DNA from 2 places in the Mycobacterium noviomagense genome. Region 1 is predicted to be linked to the other one. Evidence: predicted binding sites of a transcription regulator. Region 1 holds the regulator's gene; the other holds the start of a gene.
What was found. The regulator LexA, encoded in region 1, represses DNA repair genes until DNA is damaged. The targets are predictions, from matches to a motif close to CGAACANNTGTTCG.
Positions count from the first base shown of each region.

Region 1 (11,439 bases):
TTGTCGGCGACACGAGCAGCGGCGGCCATCATTTCCTCGACGTCGTGGCGCGCTGTGCCATCGGGGTCGAGGCGATACGCCTCCTCCCGTGCCGCCGCTACCTCGGCGATCGCAGCGGCCAACTCAGCGCTGCCGGCCGTGTCGTCGACCGCGATCACGGCCTGGAGATCGGCGCGCCGGGCGTAGAGCCGTCGCCCATCCAGCACCGCCGCCACTGCCAGCGGCGACGCCGAGGGATCCTCGACTGCACCACCGGCACCGCAACCGTCGACGCAGTGCCAGCGGCCGTCGGTCGCCACCCGATCCACCACGTGCGCCGCCCACAACACAATGTCGTGCTGCGACAACGCGTCAGCGAGCGCCGTGCACAGTTGGCGGTACTGCTCGCCGCACACCGGGCAGCGCGCACCGTCGGCGTCGATGATTACCGCAATCGCGGCCTCGGGCTCGGCGGCGGCGGCGACCTCGGCGAGGTGGGTGAGCCGCTCGGTCAGGTCGTCAGAAAGGTCCACCCGCATCACCGCACCCATTTCGCCGCCGTCGATCGACACCAGCACCAGCGACTTTTCCGGCACGAAACCGAGGACGGCCGGTAACGCGGCAATCAGCGCACCGGGGCGGTCGAGTTCAAAGTCGGATCGATGTTTTGTCATGAGCCACACGCTGGCAACCATCACCGTCAACCGGCACGCCGGCGACCTCACCCAGCGGCGCGGTTGTGGACGAAATCGCGACTGTGTGTCGTGCGGTCGCGCGGCGCTGATGACTGTTCGGGCTGCAGGAAATGCCGAACCGGCGTAGATGTCTACTCATGGGTTCGATGCTGGAATACGACGTCGTCGTCCTCGGGTCGGGACCGGGCGGGCAGAAGGCCGCAATCGCCGCTGCCAAGCTCGGCAAGACGGTGGCGGTCGTCGAACGCGGCCGAGTGCTCGGCGGGGTCTGCGTCAACACCGGCACGATTCCGTCAAAGACGTTGCGCGAGGCGGTGCTCTACCTCACCGGCATGAGCCGACGCGAACTGTACGGCGCGAGCTACCGGGTCAAGGACAAAATCACGCCGGCCGACTTGCTCGACCGCACCCAGCATGTCATCGGCAAGCAAGCCGATGTGATCCGAACCAGTTGATGCGCAACCGGATTGATCTATTCATCGGCCACGCCCGGTTCGTCGACCCGCAGACCGTGCTGGTCGAAGACCAGTCTCGCGGAGAGCGAACCACGGTCAGCGGCAACTACATCATCGTCGCCACCGGCACCCGGCCGGCGCGGCCCGCCGGCGTGGAGTTCGACGAGGAACGGGTGCTGGACTCCGACGGCATCCTCGATCTCAAATCGATCCCCTCGTCGATGGTCGTCGTGGGCGCCGGCGTGATCGGCGTCGAGTACGCGTCGATGTTCGCCGCGCTGGGCACCAAGGTGACCATCGTCGAAAAGCGGGAAACAATGCTGGAATTCTGCGATCCCGAAATCGTCGAGGCCCCGCGGTTCCACTTGCGCGACCTCGCCGTGACGTTCCGGTTCGGCGAAGAGGTGACGGCTGTGGATGTGGGTTCGGTCGGCACGGTCACGACATTGGCCAGCGGCAAACAAATTCCCGCCGAGACGGTGATGTATTCGGCGGGACGCGAAGGCCAGACCGACGACCTCGACCTGGCCAACGCCGGCCTGGAAGCCGACAGCCGCGGACGCATCTTCGTCGACGACCAGTTTCGGACCAAGGTCGACCACATCTACGCCGTCGGCGACGTTCTCCGAGGCCTACAAGGTCGCCACGCTGGACGTGCGCAACAAAATCCGGGCGCTCAACCAGTTCCGCCGCTAGCCGGGCGTGATCTAGCAGCCATCGTCGAAGTCTGGTGCCGCGGCATCACCGGGGCCGCCCGCCTCCGCCCTCGCAAGCAACTGCGCGACGTGCTGATCGAACGGCGCCGAGTAGGACAGCTCCTCCCCGCATCCGCCGCCATCGAGACCGCCGATCACCCCGATGACCGTCGAACCGCTGATCCACGGCGCACCGCTGGTGCCGTCGACCAGCCCGGAGCATGGCAACGACGGGTAACCGTCGGCGGTGACCCCGGTGCCGGCCTGGCAGCCGATCGGCGTGCCGCCCACACCGGCGGGGTACGCCATGACGCGGACTTGGCTGCCGCGGGCCGGTGCGTTGCCCAACGACAGCCCGGAGCCGGCCTGGGCTTCGACCGAACCGCCGGCGGGCCGGCTCACCCGGGCAATCGCATAGTCGGCGTGTGGATCTCGCCCCGCGACCCAGCGCGGGTCGAGATAGACAGCGTCGACGGTCCAGATGTCGTCTGGTGCGGCTTGGCCGGCGAAGCCCGGAACGAACGTGGGCGGGGTATTGCCGCCAAGGCAATGCGCAGCGGTCAACACCAAATCGCCCCCGCTCGAGTGCAGCACCGAGCCCGTGCAGGTATGCAGGTCGCCGCCGCCGAGGAACACTGCGCCCACCCGCGGGTCGGGAGCTACCGGACCGGCGACGACCTGCGGCACGGTGTGGCTGGCGCGCTGCTCGTGCGCACGGGAGGTGCCTGCAGGACGGGCCGGCTGACCGCAAGCCGACACCAGCAACGCCAAGCCGACCGGAACACCCAGCACCGCCGCCATCACTCGCATCGATATTCATCATGCACGAGCCCGGCGCTAGGGCGCCCGGGCTACGCCTGACGGTCGGGCCGGTGACCGCGAGCGGAATGCGGTCCCCCGGCTCCCGTGTTTCGAAACGTACAGGCGGGCTAACTAGTGAGCCGGATCAACTTTTTGGCACCTGTCGCTGTGAGGGAAACTAGTGACGTGGCGCGGCATAGGGTCGTGACGAGGAGGCACAACGATGGCCGACGAACGAAAGCAGCCCTACCACCCTGAGCAGGCGGGGATGTACGAGCTTGAGTTCCCCGCGCCGCAGTTGTCGTCGCCTGACGGCCGAGGCCCGGTCTTGGTGCACGCGTTGGAGGGCTTCTCCGACGCCGGTCATGCAATCCGGCTGGCTGCGGCCCACCTCAAGAATTCGCTGGACTTCGAATTGGTGGCGTCGTTCGCGATCGACGAGCTTTTGGACTATCGCTCGCGCCGACCGTTGATGACGTTCAAGACCGACCACTTCACCCACTACGAGGACCCGGAGCTGAGCCTGTATGCGCTGCACGACAGCGTCGGGACGCCGTTTCTGCTGCTGGCCGGCATGGAGCCGGACCTGAAGTGGGAGCGTTTCGTCACCGCGGTGCGCCTGCTCGCCGAGCGGCTCGGCGTACGTCAGACCATCGGTTTGGGCACGATCCCGATGGCTGTTCCGCACACCCGACCGATCACGATGACCGCACATTCCAACAACCGCGAGCTCATCGCCGACTTCACCCCGTGGATCGCCGAAGTCCAAGTGCCCGGCAGCGCGTCCAACCTGCTCGAGTACCGGATGGCCCAGCACGGCCACGAGGTCGTCGGGTTCACCGTGCACGTCCCGCACTATCTGGCCCAAACCGACTATCCGGCCGCCGCGCAGGCGCTGCTGGAGCAGATGGCCAAGGCGGCTGCACTGGACTTTCCGCTGACAGCGCTGACCGAAGCAGCAGCCGACATCCGGGCAAAGATCGACGAACAGGTCGAGGCCAGCCCGGAGGTGGCTCAAGTGGTGGCGGCCCTGGAGCGCCAGTACGATGCGTTCATTGCCGCCCAGGAGAACCGGTCACTGCTGACGCGCGACGGGGATCTGCCTAGCGGCGAGGAGCTCGGCGCGGAGTTCGAGCGGTTTTTGGCCCAGCAGGCGGAAAAGAAGCGCAAGGACGACAATCCGAGCTGAAGCGTTCAGACCGGCCCGACAGTGGAGTTGGCGACATGAGCAAGCGAAAGCCCAACCTGCGGCCGGTGCGCGAGGTGACGCCGACACTGCAGTTTCGCACCATCCACGGCTATCGACGCGCTTTCCGGATCGCCGGCTCGGGGCCGGCGATCTTGCTGATTCACGGCATCGCGGACAACTCCACCACATGGGAAACCGTGCAAGCCAAGCTCGCACAACGTTTCACCGTGATTGCGCCCGATCTGCTCGGCCACGGCCAGTCGGACAAACCGCGGGCCGACTACTCGGTGGCGGCGTATGCCAACGGGATGCGCGATCTGCTGAGCGTGCTGGACATCGACCGGGTCACGGTGGTGGGCCATTCGCTCGGCGGCGGGGTGGCGATGCAATTCGCTTACCAGTTCCCGCAATTGGTCGACCGGCTCGTCCTGGTCGCCACCGGCGGCGTCACCAAAGACGTCAACATCGTGTTGCGCTGCGCGTCGTTGCCGCTGGGCGGCGAAGCTCTGGCGTTGCTGCGGTTGCCGCTGGTGCTGCCGACGCTGCAGATTGCCGGACGCGCCACGGGCCGGCTGTTGGGATCGACCGCCCTGGGCCGCGACCTTCCGGACGTGCTGCGGATACTGGCTGACCTGCCCGAGCCGATGGCGTCATCGGCGTTCACCCGGACGTTGCGCGCGGTGGTGGACTGGCGCGGCCAGATGGTGACCATGCTGGACCGATGTTATTTGACGAAATCCGTTCCCGTACAACTTATTTGGGGCACAGGCGACGTGGTTGTGCCGGTCAGTCATGCGTGGATGGCGCATGCGGCGATGCCTGGCTCCCAGCTCGAGATTTTCGAAAACTCCGGACACTTCCCATTTCACGACGATCCCGACCGCTTCATCGAAGTTGTCGAACGCTTCATCGACACCACCGAACCGGCCGAATACGACCAGGAGTTGCTTCGCGAATTGCTGCGAACCGGCGGCGGTGAGCGTTCGGTCTCCGGCTCGGTCGACACCCGCGTGGCGGTGCTTAGCGCCATGGGTTCCGACGAGCGAAGCGCCACCTGATCTTCCGCGAGCACTGCGTCGTACAGTCGGGCGCATGGCCATCGACATCACGGTGCTCCGCGTTTTCCCCGACGCCCAGGGCAACTTCGGCAATCCGCTGGGCGTCATCGCTGCCAGCAGCGTAGCGCCGCCACGTCGGCAAAGCCTGGCACGGCAATTGGGTTACAGCGAAACAATTTTCGTCGACCCACCGGCGCCAGGCGCGACTACGGCGCACGCGCGCATCTACACGCCGCAGACGGAGGTTCCCTTCGCCGGCCACCCGACCGTGGGCGCATCCTGGTGGCTGCGCGAGCAGGGCACGCCGATTCGCACCCTGCAGGTGCCGGCCGGCATCGTGCAGGTCAGCTATCACGGGGAACTCACCGCGATCAGCGCCCGCTCCGAATGGGCGCCGGAATTCGCGATCTACGAGCTGGATTCGCTCGACGAGCTGGCCGCCGCCGACCCCGCTGACTATCCCGACGATGTCGCGCACTACCTGTGGACCTGGACCGACCGGTCGGCGGGACTGCTGCGGGCCCGGATGTTCGCCGGCAATCTGGGTGTGCCCGAAGACGAAGCGACCGGTTCGGCGGCTGTGCGGATCACCGATTACCTCAGCCGCGACCTCACCATCACCCAGGGCAAGGGCTCGGTCATCCAGACCACCTGGAATCCGGAAGGCTGGGTTCAGGTTTTCGGCCGGGTCGTCAGCGACGGCGTCATGTACATCGTGTGAACGCGGCGCCGGTTCAGCTCGTCCGGCGCAACACCGCGGCCAAGTGATCCTGCACCGGCTGTCCGACCGCGCCCATCCGCAACGAATACGACAGCTCGTCGCCGCTGATACGGAACCGGCGGTCAAGGGCGGTGACCTCTTTGGCGCTCGGGGTCAGCCCGATCGCTGACGACGCCAGCTCGATGTCGATGCGGTCACCGCTCGTCGAGTATGTGCCCACCTCGATTTCGGTGATACCACTCGGATGGGCCAGCACCAGCTCGACCCGACCCGGCTGCGGCACCCGCAGATAACCGGTTTCGGCATGCAGCGGCTTGCCGTCGGCAGGCGCCTTGGTCTTCTGCCCGTAGATCAGGAAAGGCTTGCCGACATGGGAGAACACGACCTCTTCGAGATACTCGAACGGTTCGATGGTCGGGTACTTGCCAGAGCCTCGACCCGCCCAGGTACCCAGCAGCGGCGCCAACGCTTCAAGATCAGGGTGCAGTTCGGCAGGCATGCCGCAAGCCTAACGGCGACCGTGCGACGGCCTTTTCAACGCCCGCTCAATTCGGTGCGGACACCTTGCGGTGCGCCCGCAGCGCCTCGATCTCCCGCTCGAAATCATCTGCCGAAGAGAACGACCGGTACACCGACGCGAAACGCAGGTATGCCACCTCGTCGAGTTCTCGCAGTGGCCCGAGGATCGCCAGCCCGACTTCGTGACTGGGCACCTCGGGCGACCCCTTCGCGCGCACAGTGTCTTCGACCTGCTGGGCCAACAGGTTCAGCGCGTCGTCGTCGACCTGGCGGCCCTGGCAGGCCCGACGCACCCCGCTGATGACCTTTTCCCGGCTGAAGGGTTCGGTGACGCCGCTGCGCTTGACTACGGCCAGCACCGCCGTCTCCACGGTGGTGAATCGCCGCCCGCATTCCGGGCACGACCTACGGCGGCGAATCGCTTGGCCTTCGTCGGTTTCGCGGGAATCGACCACCCGGGAATCGGGATGGCGGCAGAACGGACAGTGCATGACCGCTCCTTCGTCCCGCCGGCGTACCTCGGACCACTCCGAGAGTACCTGTGTGCACGTCGGAAGCGCGAATGCCGGGGCGGACGGGCGTTCAGCGCTGCCTGCGGCGAGGGTCGTTGGGCAGGCAGCGTTTTCGCGCTGCACGGCGGTGCCGTCAGCCGACCGGCGCGATCAGCGTTTGGCCTGCGGTCAGCATCGGTGACTGCAGGTCGTTGAGCTCGCGGATGCGCTGCGCGACTTCGCCGACCGGTGCGTCGGGCGCCACCCGGGCGGCCAGGTGCGGCAGGGTCTCGCCGGCGTCGACTCTGACCACGGCAAGCCGATCAGGCATCGGCCCGTGCTCGCCGGCGGGTCCGCCGGCCATGTCGCCGACGTGCGCAATCAGCCCGAGCCAGACGGTGATCAGCGCGGCCAGCAGGGCCAGGCCCACCGTCGTGGCCGGTGTGATGGGACGCCTGCGGTGCGGGGCCGTGGACATCCACACACCGGTGCCGCGATAACGCGGCGGCGCAACACGCGGCCGTGACGGGCCAGGTCGCCGCTCGCCGCCCCAGCAGCGGGCGCGAAGGGGCTGCCCGCGATGCACGGCGTGCGGTCCCGTTGTCTGCATGAGCGTCATAGGTGCCTCCCATCAAGCCGGCGGTCGATCGCATGTTCGACTATATTCGATAGTGCGTTCGATTTCCGAACATGTGATCGAAATGTTGTCGAGCGGTTGAAACGGTAGGCGATGCCACCGACAAAACCGCCCGTCGCTGCTCCGCCCAGGAACGACTCGCCGCGACACGCCTCGAACAAACGTTTGAGTATCGAACGATTTGGGGCTACATTCGAACGCTATGAGCGATAGCAGCGACACCCCCACCGGCCAAGGCCGCCGCATGCAAACTGTGGACTCGGCGCTGACAGAGCGGCAGCGCACCATCCTGGAAGTCATCCGCGCCTCGGTCACCAGCCGCGGCTATCCACCGAGCATCCGCGAGATCGGTGACGCAGTCGGGCTCACGTCGACGTCGTCGGTGGCTCATCAGCTGCGCACGCTCGAGCGCAAAGGCTATCTGCGGCGTGACCCCAACCGCCCGCGCGCGGTCGACGTCCGCGGAGCCGACGACGCCGCGCCACCGGTTCTCACCGACGTGTCGGGGTCGGATGCCCTGCCCGAGCCGACGTTCGTTCCGGTGCTCGGGCGCATCGCCGCCGGCGGTCCGATCCTCGCCGAGGAAGCGGTCGAGGACGTCTTCCCGTTACCCCGCGAGCTTGTGGGTGAGGGTGCGTTGTTCTTGCTGCGAGTCGTTGGTGACTCGATGGTCGACGCCGCCATCTGCGACGGCGACTGGGTGGTGGTGCGCCAGCAGAACGTGGCTGACAACGGCGACATCGTCGCGGCCATGATCGACGGCGAGGCCACCGTCAAGACGTTCAAGCGCACTGGCAGTCAGGTTTGGCTGATGCCGCACAACCCGGCATTCGATCCCATCCCGGGCAACGATGCCGCGATCCTCGGCAAGGTGGTCACCGTCATCCGCAAAATCTGACAGGGGTCGCTGCGACCGCCTAATCGGCCTTCTAATCGGCCTTCGTGAAGCCGTTCGCGCGCGCGATTTCCTCACTGGCGAACCAGATTTCGGCGAACGCGTCGTCGTAGAGGGCGCTGTCCGGTGTGTAGTACAGGCCGAAGCTGGCGTTGCCTTTGACCGGGTAGCCCTCCGGCGCCTCGCGGGGGTCCTCGAGGGGAAGGTGGATGGCCGGCGTCACGGCGCTGACTGCTGCCGGCACCGCCAGCACGTCCTCGTCCTCTGCGGTCTCCACCGCCGCATGCCGCCCGGTTCTCACCGCGGGTTGTGGTGTGACCTCGGGTTCTGGTCTGACCTCAGGTTCTGGTCCGGGCTCGGGTTCTGGTCCGGCCTCGGGTTCTGGGATGACCGCGGGTTGCGCGCTGAGCTCGGCTTCCGACGGGATGCGGGTCGGGGCGGTGTCGACCTTGTCCGGGTCCTCGACGCCGATATCCTCGTCGAGGTCGGACGGCTCAGCGCCCGCATGCTCGGCGCCAACCAAGCCAGCCTCCGCCTGCTCTGCCGTCGGCCTCCAGCTCTCGGGCGCCGCGTGTTCATCCGGTGGGGCCGTCGCCGGCCTGCGCTCCGGCGCCTCCGGATAGCCGGCGGCAAACTCCGACGAGCCGACGTCGCGGTCGGCGTCGGCTGACCAGCGGTCGTCGGTGCTCGCAACGGGCTCGTAGGCCCTCGCGGCCCGGGCGTCGCGATGTCTGCGGGCGGCAGCGCGGCGAGCCTCCATGCGGCGTCGCCGCGCCCACAGCGTCGCCAAGGCCAGCAGACCAACCAGGAGCAGCACGGGGATGGCCACCAAAAGCCACCACCAATGCCACGTCCGTGCGGCGCCCGCGGGCGCCGCCGGTCGGCTCGGCTGCGTCTGGCCCGGCACGTGCAGCCCGGCCAGCGACGACGCCAAGTTGGGCGGCTCGGTGGTAAAGACGTTCTTGGCCCGGTTCCAGGAGACCTTGCCGCCCGTGAATTTCTGGGACACCACGTCGCCGTCGACCGCTTGGTCACCCACCGGTGCGCCGAGCGTGCCTTTCGCGCCGCCCAGCTTGTCCCACGCCGCCTTCATGGCCCCGCGGACCACGAATGCACCGTGAGCAGGCGTCCAGAAAATAACCGGCTTGTCGGACGCGGAAAATGTGCTGACGCGACTTGTCGGCTTGATGGCGCCGTCGGTTTCGTTGGCCGTCGGAAGACCCAGGTCGCTGCCGGCCCCGCCGAGTGATTCGTATTTGGCCAGGATGTCGCTCTCCACCGCGTTAGCTCCGGTGGCCGGGCTGAAGAAGACCTTGCCGCCCGCGAACTTCTGCGCAATTGCGTTGTTGCCGACGGGGTATTGGCCGCCCTGTTTGGCGCCGAGGGGACCGGCGGCGCCGCCGGCCGAGCGCCAGGCCGTGTTGATCGCCGCGGTGGGGTCGATGGGCACCTGGAGGCCGGTCAGCTGCTGCACCAAGTCAGGCGGGACCGTGGAGAACACCTTCGTCAGCCGGTTCCACGACACCTGTCCGCCGGTGAACGACTGGGTGGAAACCTCACCGTTGTACGTCTCGTCGCTGACCGGAACGCCCAGCACCCCGCCGGAGCTGCCCAGCTTGTCCCAAGCGGCGTTCATCGCGCCGCGTACCACGAACGCGCCATGAGCGGCCGACCAGAAGATCACCGGCTTGTCGCTGGCGGCGAACGTGCTCACCAACGTGTCCGGTCCAGCCAGGCCCGGTACCTCGCTGATGGTGGGGAAACCCAAGTCGCTGCCGACAGGGCCGCCTAGCGATTCGTATTTGTCGAGGATCGGCCCGTAAAGCGATCTGGCCCCGGTCGCTGCGGTGAAAAACATTTTGCCACCGGCAAAGTCCTGAACGAAGCCGTCGCCGACGGCGTAGACGTCGCCTTGTTTGGGGCCAAGCCGCGAATCCGCGCCGCCGGCAGCTCGCCATGCCGCGGTGATCGCATCGTTGGCGTCGCTTTCCGGAGATGCCGCCGCACACGGCGCCAACGCCACCACAACTCCTGCGGCCGCCAGCACGAGCGCCGCACGCCTCAACATCCGACCTCGCCGCCCGGTCACCAACCCTCCCTGGCCGCCGCTATCGCTACTCGTGGATTGCATTCATCGTCGGGCTCTGACCCATTACGGACCTCGGCAGGGCCCGCGCTCGGCCGACACCACTTTGCTCCAGCCGGCCGCAATTGCGAAGTCACATCGCAGAGATTACGGAAAGAGATACCCAGCCGATGTCGAAATGATGCAGCGACGGCGCGTCGCGGGCGTGGCCCCGTACAGCTTGCACACGGATTGCGTTACCGTCCGGATTGAGTTTTGCCTGCGCAAGGATTGGGTTCTCCAACTGATGGGGACGACCCCATCCGATTGCCGGGGACCGCGCACGACGCATGCCGTGGGAGGACACACAGCTACATGGGTGTTTCCGGGCTGGTCTGGGCCCTGACCATCGCGATCATCGTCGGTTTGGCGTTATTCGACTATTTCTTCCACGTCCGCAGGCCACACATACCGACCGTGCGCGACGCAGCGATCTGGTCGACGGCCTATATCGGAGCGGCGTTTGTGTTCGGTGCAGCCGTAGTAATGCTCGGCGGCACGACAATGGGCATTGAATATTTCGCCTGCTATCTCAGCAACCAAGCTTTATCGGTCGACAATTTGTTCGTTTTCCTGGTGATCATGGCCAGCTTCGGAGTGCCCCGTGTTGCTCAGCAAAAGGTGCTGTTGTTCGGCATTGTTTTCGCGCTCATCGCGCGCACCGGCTTCATCGTTCTGGGCGCGGCGTTAGTCCGGATTTTCGACTGGGCGTTTTACCTCTTTGCGGTGCTCTTGCTGGTCACCGCAGTGTTGCTGGCCAAACCGGAGGCCACTGAGCGCCGCACGGCCGACACCTTGGCGATCCGCGTCGCCAAGCGGTTCTTGCGCACCTCGGACAACTACGACCACGACCGGTTGTTCATCGTCGAAAGCGGCAGGCGGGTGATGACCCCGATGTTGCTGGTGATGACGGCGCTCGGCGGCACGGATCTGCTGTTCGCGTTCGACTCGGTTCCGGCGCTCTTCGGTCTTACCCGAAACGTGTATCTGATATTCGCTGCTACCTCGCTTTCGCTGTTGGGGCTGCGCCAGCTGTACTTCTTGATCGACGGACTGCTTTATCGGCTGGTGTACCTGTCCTACGGGCTGGCGCTGATCCTCGCCTTTATCGGCGTGAAACTGATGCTGCAAGCGCTGCGTGAAAACAACGTTCCGTTCGTCAACGGTGGGAAATCGGTT
Region 1 is NZ_AP022583.1:3,572,458-3,583,896, reverse strand. Features, by position in the region: gene G6N15_RS16960 (DUF4192 domain-containing protein) at 1-653, opposite strand, end outside; partial or broken gene G6N15_RS16955 (FAD-dependent oxidoreductase) at 821-1,755, shown strand; gene G6N15_RS16950 (trypsin-like serine peptidase) at 1,837-2,634, opposite strand; gene G6N15_RS16945 (proteasome assembly chaperone family protein) at 2,849-3,814, shown strand; gene G6N15_RS16940 (alpha/beta fold hydrolase) at 3,850-4,872, shown strand; gene G6N15_RS16935 (PhzF family phenazine biosynthesis protein) at 4,907-5,593, shown strand; gene G6N15_RS16930 (peroxynitrite isomerase) at 5,607-6,092, opposite strand; gene nrdR (transcriptional regulator NrdR) at 6,139-6,603, opposite strand; gene G6N15_RS16920 (LysM peptidoglycan-binding domain-containing protein) at 6,758-7,222, opposite strand; gene lexA (transcriptional repressor LexA) at 7,443-8,138, shown strand; gene G6N15_RS16910 (LGFP repeat-containing protein) at 8,170-10,224, opposite strand; gene G6N15_RS16905 (TerC/Alx family metal homeostasis membrane protein) at 10,576-11,439, shown strand, end outside.

Region 2 (11,439 bases), 180 kb from region 1:
CTGGCCGGTGCCGGTGAGACCGTCTACCCGCTGCAGCTCTCCGAGCTGTTGGCCGATGCCAACGCGCTGGCCGACCGCCGGGCAGCGCAACCGCGGCCTGCGCTGCAGTCCATTCGCTGAGGATTGTTTACGCGACCAGACGCAAAAGCCCCTCTTCGCTCGGCGTGTCGGGGGCTTTTGCGTCTGCTCGCGGGTGGGTGGACACCCGCCACTAGACTGGCTTAGTAACCAGCTAAAGGAGAATTCGCAGTGGATACCGCCGGTTCGTCGAACGGCCGCGGGCAGACCGGAACGGCGCGGGTCAAGCGCGGTATGGCCGAGATGCTCAAGGGCGGCGTCATCATGGACGTCGTCACCCCCGAGCAGGCCCGCATCGCCGAAGGCGCCGGCGCCGTGGCGGTGATGGCGCTGGAACGGGTTCCCGCCGACATCCGCGCCCAAGGCGGCGTATCGCGGATGAGCGACCCCGACATGATCGAAAGCATCATGGCCGCGGTCACCATCCCGGTGATGGCCAAAGCCCGCATCGGCCACTTCGTCGAGGCCCAGATTCTGCAGAGCCTGGGTGTGGACTACGTCGACGAATCCGAGGTGCTCACCCCCGCCGACTACACCCACCACATCGACAAGTGGAAGTTCACCGTCCCGTTCGTCTGCGGCGCGACCAACCTCGGCGAAGCGCTGCGGCGTATCACCGAGGGCGCGGCGATGATCCGCTCCAAAGGCGAAGCCGGCACCGGCGACGTCTCCAACGCGACCACGCACATGCGGGCGATCACCGGCGAGATTCGGCGGTTGGGCTCGCTGTCCGACGACGAGTTGTACACCGCCGCAAAGGAATTGCAAGCCCCTTATGACCTCGTGGTGGAGGTGGCCCGCGCAGGCAAACTCCCCGTCACACTGTTCACCGCGGGCGGCATCGCCACCCCCGCCGACGCGGCGATGATGATGCAACTCGGCGCCGAGGGGGTGTTCGTGGGTTCGGGCATCTTCAAATCCGGCGATCCCGCGCAGCGCGCCGCGGCCATCGTCAAAGCGACCACGTTCTACGACGATCCTGACGTGTTGGCCCGGGTGTCGCGGGGGCTCGGCGAGCCGATGGTCGGCATCAACGTGGAAGAGATCGCCGCGCCGCATCGCCTGGCCGAACGCGGCTGGTAAGAACGTTTCGTGTCGATCGAGCAGATCCTCGATCTCGAGCAACTCGAGGTCAACATCTATCGCGGCAGCGTGTTCAGCCCCGAATCGGGCAACTGGCAGCGCACCTTCGGCGGGCATGTCGCCGGCCAGTCGCTGGTGTCGGCCGTGCGCACCGTCGATTCGCGCTACCTCGTGCACTCCCTGCACGGTTACTTCCTGCGGCCCGGAGATGCCAAGGCGCACACGGTTTTTCTCGTCGAACGCATTCGTGACGGCGGCTCGTTTTGCACCCGGCGGGTCAATGCGATTCAGCATGGGGAAACCATCTTTTCCATGTCGGCGTCGTTTCAGACCGATCAGAGTGGCATCGAGCATCAGGACGTGATGCCGTCGGCGCCGCCACCGGACGACCTGCCCGGGCTGCGGTCGATGAAAGTGTTCGACGACGCCGGCTTTCGCCAGTTCGACGAGTGGGACGTGCGGATCGTGCCGCAGGACAAGCTGGAACGCCTACCGGGACTGGCCTCCCAGCAGCAGGTGTGGTTTCGGCACCGCGATCCGCTGCCCGACGACCCGGTGCTGCACATCTGCGCGCTGGCCTATATGAGTGATCTCACACTGCTCGGATCGGCTCAGGTGATCCACTTCGAAGAGCGGGCGCATCTGCAGGTTGCCTCGCTGGACCACGCGATGTGGTTCATGCGGGCGTTCCGGGCCGACGAATGGCTGCTATATGACCAGTCCTCGCCGTCGGCGTGCGGCGGGCGGTCGCTGACGCAGGGCAAGATCTTCAACCAGTACGGCGAGATGGTCGCGGCGGTGATGCAGGAGGGCTTGACCCGCTACAAGCGCGACTTTTCTTCGCCGTGAGCTCGCCGCGGGTCGGCGTCCTGGCGCTGCAGGGGGATACCAGGGAACACCTTGCGGCGCTGCGTGAGGCGGGCGTCGATGCGATACCGGTGCGTCGTCGCGACGAGCTGGAGTCGGTGGACGGGCTCGTCATCCCCGGTGGGGAGTCCACCACGATGAGCCACCTACTGCGTGACCTGGACCTGCTGGAGCCCTTGCGGGCCCGGTTGGCCGACGGGTTGCCGGCGTACGGGGCTTGCGCGGGGATGATCCTGCTGGCCAGCGAGATTCTCGACGCGGGCGCAGGTGGCCGGGAAGCAGTTCCGTTGTGTGCCATCGATATGACGGTGCGCCGCAACGCTTTTGGTCGTCAGGTCGACTCGTTTGAAGGCGATCTGCAGTTCGTGGGTCTCGACGACCCCGTGCACGCGGTGTTCATCCGCGCGCCGTGGGTGGAGCGGACCGGTGCCGACGTGCAGGTGCTGGCGGAGGCCGCCGGTCATACCGTCGCGGTGCGCCAAGGCCCGATGCTGGCCACCGCGTTTCACCCGGAGATGACCGGCGATTGCCGCATCCACCGGATGTTCGTCGACATCGTCAAGGGACAGGTCTGACCCCACTGGCGCCTCCTGTCACTCCAGTCACCGAGGAGATGGGTGGCGCGTTGCCCACCTCTTAGCGATTAGCCCAGCTAATAATCGCTATGAGGCGGGCACATGGGTATACGCCAGCCGCCCTACCCGCGCCGGGAATCCTGGAGATTAAGGCGCCGGCCGTCCACGTAGACTCGTCTGGCGAACTTTGGGAGCAAAAGAAGAGGTAGTAGCGGATGAGCGGCCACTCCAAATGGGCCACCACCAAGCACAAGAAGGCCGTCATCGACGCCCGGCGCGGGAAGAACTTCGCCCGGCTGATCAAGAACATCGAGGTAGCGGCCCGCGTCGGCGGCGGTGACCCGGCCGGTAACCCGACGCTCTACGACGCCATCCAGAAGGCGAAGAAGAGCTCGGTGCCCAACGACAACATCGAGCGGGCCCGCAAACGCGGCGCCGGCGAGGAAGCCGGCGGCGCCGATTACCAGACCATCACCTACGAGGGTTACGGCCCCAACGGGGTGGCGGTGCTCATCGAATGCCTGACCGACAACCGCAACCGCGCTGCCAGCGAGGTGCGAGTCGCCATGACCCGCAACGGCGGCACCATGGCCGACCCCGGCTCGGTGGCGTACCTGTTCTCCCGCAAGGGCGTCGTCACGCTGGAGAAGGACGGCTTGACCGAGGACGACGTATTGGCAGCCGTGCTGGACGCCGGCGCGGAGGACGTCAACGACCTCGGCGACAGCTTCGAGATCATCTCCGAGCCCGGTGACCTGGTGGCGGTGCGCACCGCGCTGCAGCAAGCCGGCATCGACTACGACTCCGCCGAAGCCGGATTCCAGCCGTCGGTGACCGTTCCGCTCGACGCCGAGGGCGCGCGCAAGGTGATGAAACTCGTCGACGCGCTCGAAGACAGCGACGACGTGCAGAACGTCTACACCAACGCCGACATCCCCGACGAGATCCTGGCCCAGATCGAGGAGTGAGGGCGGGGTTCGGCCGTCTCTTCCAGATCGACGTTTGGCAGGCCGCTACTCGCTCTTCTGCAAAATGTGGATTTCGCTGCATGCGGCGCGCGCTGTGTCGCTGCCCGAGGATGTCGGCCCCGGCCGCTAGTGTTATCGAACAGCCGTTCGGCGTCGAGGGAGCATGCGGTGCGCGTAATGGGAGTCGACCCCGGCCTGACCCGCTGCGGTCTGTCGGTCGTGGAGGGCGGGCTGGGCAGGCAAGTGATCGCCGTGGACGTCGACGTCGTGCGCACACCCGCTGACGAGGCGCTGCCGCGGCGGCTGCTCACCATCAGCGACACGGTCGAGCACTGGCTGGACACCCATCACCCTGACGTCATCGCGATCGAGCGGGTGTTCTCCCAACAGAACGTGTCGACCGTGATGGGCACCGCGCAGGCCGGGGGGGTGATCGCATTGGCGGCGGCCAAACGCGGGATCGACGTGCATTTCCACACGCCCAGCGAAGTCAAGGCCGCGGTCACCGGCAACGGCGGCGCAGGTAAGGATCAAGTCACCACCATGGTCACGAAAATCCTTGCGCTGCAAGCTAAACCGACGCCGCCGGATGCCGCCGACGCGCTGGCGCTGGCGATCTGTCATTGCTGGCGCGCGCCGATGATCGCCCGGATGGCAGCGGCCGAGGCCAAGGCGGCCGAGCAGCGCAAGAAGTTCGCCGCGAAAGTGAAGGCCGCCCGATGATCGCGTCGGTCCGCGGTGAGGTGCTCGAGGTGGCGCTGGACCACGCCGTGATCGAGGCAGCGGGGGTCGGCTACCGGGTCAACGCGACACCGTCGACGCTGGCGACCCTGCGGCGCGGCACGGAAGCCCGGCTGATCACCGCGATGATCGTGCGCGAGGATTCGATGACGCTCTACGGCTTCCCCGACATCGAGACCCGCGACCTGTTCTTGACGCTGTTGGGCGTCTCCGGGGTTGGGCCGAAGATCGCGCTGGCCACGCTGGCGGTCTACGACGCCGCGGCGCTGCGCCAGGCCCTGGCCGACGGCGATGTCACTGCGTTGACCCGGGTGCCGGGCATCGGCAAGCGCGGCGCCGAAAGAATGGTGCTCGAACTGCGCGACAAGATCGGCGCCGCCGCGGCGCCGAGTTCGTCGGTCAACGGTCATGCCGTGCGCGGACCCGTAGTCGAGGCGTTGGTCGGGCTCGGGTTTGCGGTCAAGCAAGCAGAGGAAGCCACCAACGCGGTGCTGGCCACCGACGACGGCGCCACCACGGCCAGCGCGCTGCGCGCCGCCCTGTCGTTGTTGGGGAAGAACAAGTGAGCCGGTTCAGCGAGTTTCCCGACGAGCCCGGCGAACGAGACGTGACGCCGACGCTGACCGTCGGCGAGGGCGACGTCGACGCCAGCCTGCGGCCGCGTTCGCTGCGGGAGTTCATCGGCCAGCCGCGGGTGTGCGAACAGCTGCAGCTGGTCATCGAGGGCGCCAAGAACCGCGGCGGCACGCCGGACCACATCCTGCTGTCCGGGCCGCCCGGGCTGGGCAAGACGTCGCTGGCGATGATCATCGCCGCCGAGCTCGGGTCGTCGCTTCGGGTCACATCCGGGCCGGCGCTGGAACGGGCCGGCGATCTGGCGGCGATGCTGTCCAACCTCGTCGAGCACGACGTGCTGTTCATCGACGAGATCCACCGCATCGCCCGGCCCGCCGAAGAGATGCTCTACCTCGCGATGGAGGATTTCCGGGTCGACGTCGTTGTGGGCAAAGGCCCTGGCGCAACGTCGATTCCGTTGGAGGTGGCACCGTTCACCCTGGTCGGTGCGACCACCCGCTCCGGCGCGCTGACCGGCCCGCTGCGTGACCGCTTCGGCTTCACCGCCCACATGGACTTCTACGAGCCGGCCGAGCTGGAACAGGTGCTGGCGCGTTCGGCGGGAATCTTGGGCATCGAGCTCGGCGCCGACGCCGCCGCGGAGATCGCCCGCCGCTCGCGCGGCACTCCGCGGATCGCCAACCGGCTGCTGCGCCGCGTGCGTGACTACGCCGAGGTGCGCGCTGACGGCGTCATCACCCGGGACGTCGCCAAATCGGCGCTGGAGGTCTACGACGTCGACGAACTCGGCTTGGACCGGCTGGACCGAGCCGTGCTGTCGGCGCTGACCCGCAGCTTCGGCGGCGGTCCGGTCGGGGTGTCGACGCTGGCGGTCGCGGTCGGGGAGGAGGCCGCCACGGTGGAGGAGGTGTGCGAGCCGTTTTTGGTGCGGGCCGGCATGATCGCGCGCACTCCCCGGGGCCGGGTGGCCACCCCACTGGCGTGGACTCATCTCGGGATGACGCCGCCCGTAGGAGTCTCGGGTCTCGGCCAGCCCGGCCTCTTCGACTAGCACGCTTTTTAGCCGGTTACGCCGCCACTGATGCGGGTACCCAGCCAGTTGTTGTACGCCGGTACAGCCGGTATCCGCTGGTTGAGGAGACACGATGAGAGGCTCACGCAGAGTTGAACGACTCGACGGTCTGCAAATGCCCCGCACCCGCGGTGCGGTAACGGGGTTGCTCCTGGTCCTCCTGGGCGCATGGGGCGCATTGATCCCGTTTGTCGGGCCGTTTTTCGATTGGGCCTACACGCCGGACAAGGCGTGGGCATGGACCGCGGCGCGTGGCTGGCTGGAAGTTTTCCCAGGAGTCACCACCGTCGTAGGCGGACTGTTGCTGATCGGTTCGGGAAACCGCGCCACCGCGATGTTCGGGGGCTGGCTCGCCGTCTTCGCCGGGGGCTGGTTCGTGATCGGCGGCACCTTGTCCTCGGTATTGCGGATCGGCGACATCGGCCACCCGGTGGCCGCCACCGACCTCAAGCGAGCGCTGCTGGAAATCACCTACTTCTCCGGACTCGGTGCACTGATCGTCTTCCTGGGCGGAGCGGCGTTGGCCCGCCTGTCGGTCCGATTGGCGCGTGACGTCGAGCCCGCAGCGGCGGCCGCGACCGACGACGTGCCGGCAATGGAACCGGCGCCGGAGTACGGAGCCGCTCCCGCAGTCTCGCCGGACGCGATGACCCAGGTGCGCGGCGATCAGTACGCGGCACCGGCCGAAGAGCCGCGGGAGAGCAAAGGCAGCTTCTTCCGCCGCCGACGCCATGTCGGCGCTGGCCGCTAACCCAGCGCCGCCAGACGCGAAAGCCCCCATTTCATCGCGGAAATGGGGGCTCTCGCGTCTTCTCGTCAGAGCAAACCGAGCAGTTGTAGATCGGTGATGTACTTGACGATGACCTCCCGCGTCACGTGCGGAATGTCTTTGTCCGGGCCGATTTTCGCCTCTTGCACCGCTGCCCGGAACCGGTCGGTCGGGGCCATCGATCCGCGGATCGGCTTTTCCGGCTTCTGGTAGTTGTGCAGCAGGGGCAGCAGCGAGTACTGGCGTTGCCGCTCCGGCAGGGCACGTATCGCGGTCTCGAACCGCTGCACCCAGTCGGCGTAGTCGTCGATGCGTCGGATCGGGTAACCGGCCTCGATCAGCCAGTCGACGTACTCGTCGAGCCCGATGCCGTCGTCGTGCGGGTTCATCACGTGATAGGTCTGGAAGCCATCGACGTTCTGAGCCCCCAGCGTCGAGATCGCCTCGGCGATGAACTCGACGGGCAACCCGTCGTAGTGGGCCCGCTGCCGGTTGCCGTCCGCGTCCAACTCGTAGAACGAACCGGGCGCGATTCCAGTGGCCACCAGGCTCAGCATCAGCCGGGTGAACATGTCCGGCAGGTTGAGCTGGCCGGCATACGTGGTATCGGCCAGGATCATGTCGCAGCGGAACACCGCGACCGGCAGGCCGCACAGGTCGTTGGCCTCGCGTAGCAGCACCTCACCGGCCCACTTGCTGTTGCCGTAGCCGTTGGCGTAGCTGTCGTTGATATTGCGGGTCGCACTGATCACCCGGATGTCGGCGTCCTCGGTGAACGTGCCCGGTTTGATCTGGTCGCCCACCCCGATGGTCGACACGTAGGTGTACGGCTTGATCTTCGTGGTCAGCGCCAGCCGGATCAGCTCGGCGGTGCCCAGCGCGTTGGGGCCGAACAGCTGGCTGTAGGGCAGCACGTGGTTGACCAGCGCGGCGGGGTCGACGATCAAGTCGACTGTCTCGGCCAGGCGCTGCCAGGTCTGCCGATCTAAGCCGAGGTCGGGTTCGCCCTTGTCGCCGGCGACGACCTCGAGGTGGTCGGCTGCCAGCTCGCGATAGTGGGCGAGCAGCTTCGGGTCGCCGCTGTCGAACGTCTTGTCCAACCGCGTCCGCGCGGTTGCGTCGTCCTTAGCCCGCACCAGCGCGATCACCTTGCCGTCGACCAGGTCCATGCGTTCCAGCCACTCCAGCGCCAGGTAGCGGCCCAGGAAGCCGGTCGCGCCGGTCAACAGTACGGTGCGCACCTCGGCGCTCGGGCCGGGCAGGTTCGGGGCGTCGGCCAGCGTCTTGGCGTCGAGGAACTTGTCGAGCGTCAGGTCACGAGCGTGCACCTCGACCGCGTCGCGGCCGTGCACCGAGGCGAACGTCGGCCGCTTGGAGCCTTGCCGTTCGGCCTCGATGTAGTCCGCGATCTCCTGCAAGTCGCTGGCCGGGCTGACGATCACACCGACTGGCACGTCGATGTCGTAGATCTCTCGTAACAGGTTGGCGAACGTCAACGCAGACAACGAGTCACCGCCTAATTCGGTGAAGTGCGCGTCGGGCCGCACGTCGGTGGTTGCCGTGCCCAGCATGGCGGCCGCGGCCCGGCTGACGGTGTCCAGCACCGGCCGCTGCACGCCGTTGCGGCGCAGTTCGGCCAGCTCGTTGGCCTGGCCTTCGGCCAGCTCGGCGTAAAGCTGCTCGAGCCGTTCGCCGTAGTGCTGCTTGAGCTTCGGCCACGCCAGCTTGCGGATTCCGGTCAGCAGACCGTTCTCGAGGCTGAACGGTGTGGTCTCGATGATGAAGTCGCGCGGCACCTCGTAGGACTGCAGGCCGGCCTCTTTCGCGACGTTCTGCAGCGAGTCGGCGATCATCGGCTTAAGCGTCTCGACGTCGTAGCGCGCGAGCGCGTCCTCGGTCGGCACGACCACCGCCAAAAGGTACGGCTGTGAGCTGTTGCCGTAGACGTAGATCTGGCGCACGAGGGGGCTGGTGTCGAACACCGCCTCCAGCTTCGCCAGCGTGACGAACTCGCCCTGCGCGAGTTTCAGCACGTTGTTGCGGCGGTCGACATACATCAGCCGATCGGGCGCCACCTCGGCGAAGACGTCGCCGGTCCGGTAGTAGCCGTCGGCGTCGAACACCTCGGCGGTGATGTCGGGGCGTTTGTAATAGCCGGGGAACATGTTCTCGGTCTTGAGCAGCAATTCGCCGCGCGGATACGGCCGGTCGGTGCTGAAGTAACCCAGCTCGGGGACGTCGACGAGCTTGTAGTCGATCACCGGCGGACGCTGCACCTGGCCGTCCAACAACACCATCCCGGCCTCGGTGGAGCCGAAGCCGTCCATCAAAGGCGCTTCGAGCAGCGATTCGACCCATTTCCGCAACTCCGGGGAGGTGGGTGCCGAACCGGTCATCGCGAAGATGAACCGGCCGCCGAGAAGCTCTTGGCGCATGTCGCGCAGCACTTGCGACTCGACCGTTTCGCGGTCAGCTCCCGCGGCTATCCGCCGGTCCACCTCGCTGCGGAATTCGCCGTACAACATCTCCCAGATGCGCGGCACGAAGTTGAGCTCGGTGGGCCGCACCAGGCGCAAGTCTTCGAGCAGCGTCGACAGATCGCTCTTGGCGGCGAAGTAGGCGACGCCGCCGTTGCCCAGCGTGCCGTAGAGGATGCCCCGTCCCATGACGTGGCTCATCGGGAGGAAGTTGACGGTGATCGACGCGGCACACGGCCCGAACCAGTTGCGGGTCGACCTGTTCCACATCTTGGCGACGTTGCTCTGCGGGTACATCGCGCCCTTGGGCGCGCCGGTGCTGCCGGAGGTGTAGATCAGCAACGCAAGCGGGTCGTCGTGGTTTTCGGGGTCGGACTCGAAGACCGGCGCGGCCGGCAGCGCTGCGCCGCGTTCGCGGACCTCGTTGAGTGTCTGGATCGTGATGCCGAGGTCGGCGAGCCGCTCATGCGCGCTCTGCAGCGCCTCGCGGTTGCCGTCGAGCTCGCCGCGGTAATCGAACACCACCAGCCGTCCGGGCTTGTGGCCGGCTTCGGCGGCGGCGAGGAGCAAGTCGACAGCATCGGAAAGGTAGTCGACGCTTGCCGCAAACAGGGTGGGCTCGGTTTCGGTAACGATCGGCTGCAGCTGGGTGAGCGCGGCGCTGGTTTGCAGGGGCACCGACACCGCGCCGACCAGTCCCAGCGCGATGTCGATCGTCGTGTAGTCGACGCTGCTGAAGCCCAGCACGCACACCCGATCACCGCGGGCCACCAGGCCGTCGCTCAGGGCACGGGACAGCGTGTCGACCCGCTCGCGGAGCTCGCCGTAGGTGATGGTGTCGAACCAGGGCTGCAGCCGGGCGGACGTACGCCCGCTCTGTGGGTCCTTGACCAGCTCGTAGGCGCGTTGCGCGAGCGCGGGCCGGTCGGAGTAACCCTCCAGCACGACGCGGACGACCTGCGGGAACCGCAGTCTGGCCTGCGCGATAGCGGCGCTTACGGACGGGTTCGGTCGGGCGGCGGCGAACTGCGGGTCGTTGGCCGACAACTCGGCGACACGACGCTCCAGGAGTTCTCGGGAATCATTCGACATAACGAACCTCACAACAATCACTTGGTAAGTCTGGATGTGGTGCGACGCTGCACCTGATGGAAACTACGTTAGCATAGCTAATGATATTCCGGACTATTCGACTCGTGCGTTGTGACATCAGCGACAGGTACTGCGGCAGCCAGTGAGCGCATGGCGGCTGCCGGTAACCTGATGCCGAAGTGGCGCTGCAGCTGGCCGACCAGCACGGCCCCGACACTTGTCCGGCAGCGCAACCCGATATACCCATCCACGCCGATGAGAAACATTACGGGTTAGCGCGCTACAGCTTTGGAAGTACCTCCATGAGCACGTCGAGTCCCTCGGTCAGCAGCTTGTCGCTGATGGTCAGCGGAGGCAGCAGCCGGATGACGTTGTCGAAGGTGCCCGCGGTCAACACGATTACCCCGGCGGCGTGTGCGGCGGCGGCCAGCGCGCTGGTCAGCTCGGGGTCGGGCTCAGTGGAGCCGGGTTTCACCAGCTCGACGGCGATCATGGCGCCGCGGCCGCGGACATCGGCGATCCGTTCGTCGTCACGCTGCAACGCCCGCAGTCGGTCCGTGATCAGCTCGCCGATGTGCCTCGCCCGCTCGACCAGCCCGTCGGCCTCGATCGTCGCGATGCTGGCCAGCGCCGCCGCGCAGCACACCGGGTTGCCGCCGAACGTGCCGCCCAGGCCGCCCGGTTGGGCGGTGTCCATGATCTGGGCGCGTCCGGTCACCGCCGAAAGGGGCAATCCACCGGCGATCGCTTTGGCGGTGCAGATCAGGTCGGGCCGGATGCTTTCGTGCTCGCAGGCGAACATCGCGCCGGTACGCGCGAAACCGGTTTGGATCTCGTCGGCGATGAACACCACGTCGTTCTGCCGGCACCATTCGAGCAGGCTAGGCAGGAATCCGGGAGCGGGGACGATGAAGCCGCCTTCGCCCTGGATCGGTTCGATGAGCACCGCGGCGACGTTGTCGACGCCGACTTGCTGGTCGATGACGCGAATAGCCCGCTGGGCGGCCAGCTCACCGTCGGTGGCCAGCTTCTCGTCGAGCAGGCGGTCGCGAAACGGGTAGGACAGCGGCGCCCGGTAGATCTCCGGCGCGAACGGCCCGAAACCGCTCTTGTACGGCATCGATTTGGCGGTCAGGGCCAT
Region 2 is NZ_AP022583.1:3,754,867-3,766,305, forward strand. Features, by position in the region: gene G6N15_RS17885 (NUDIX hydrolase) at 1-120, shown strand, start outside; gene pdxS (pyridoxal 5'-phosphate synthase lyase subunit PdxS) at 250-1,161, shown strand; gene tesB (acyl-CoA thioesterase II) at 1,171-2,010, shown strand; gene pdxT (pyridoxal 5'-phosphate synthase glutaminase subunit PdxT) at 2,007-2,603, shown strand; gene G6N15_RS17905 (YebC/PmpR family DNA-binding transcriptional regulator) at 2,819-3,571, shown strand; gene ruvC (crossover junction endodeoxyribonuclease RuvC) at 3,740-4,294, shown strand; gene ruvA (Holliday junction branch migration protein RuvA) at 4,291-4,878, shown strand; gene ruvB (Holliday junction branch migration DNA helicase RuvB) at 4,875-5,939, shown strand; gene G6N15_RS17925 (hypothetical protein) at 6,034-6,711, shown strand; gene car (carboxylic acid reductase) at 6,777-10,298, opposite strand; gene gabT (4-aminobutyrate--2-oxoglutarate transaminase) at 10,579-11,439, opposite strand, start outside.
Region 2: the regulator LexA is predicted to act here: its motif matches at 3,708-3,721, upstream of ruvC (crossover junction endodeoxyribonuclease RuvC).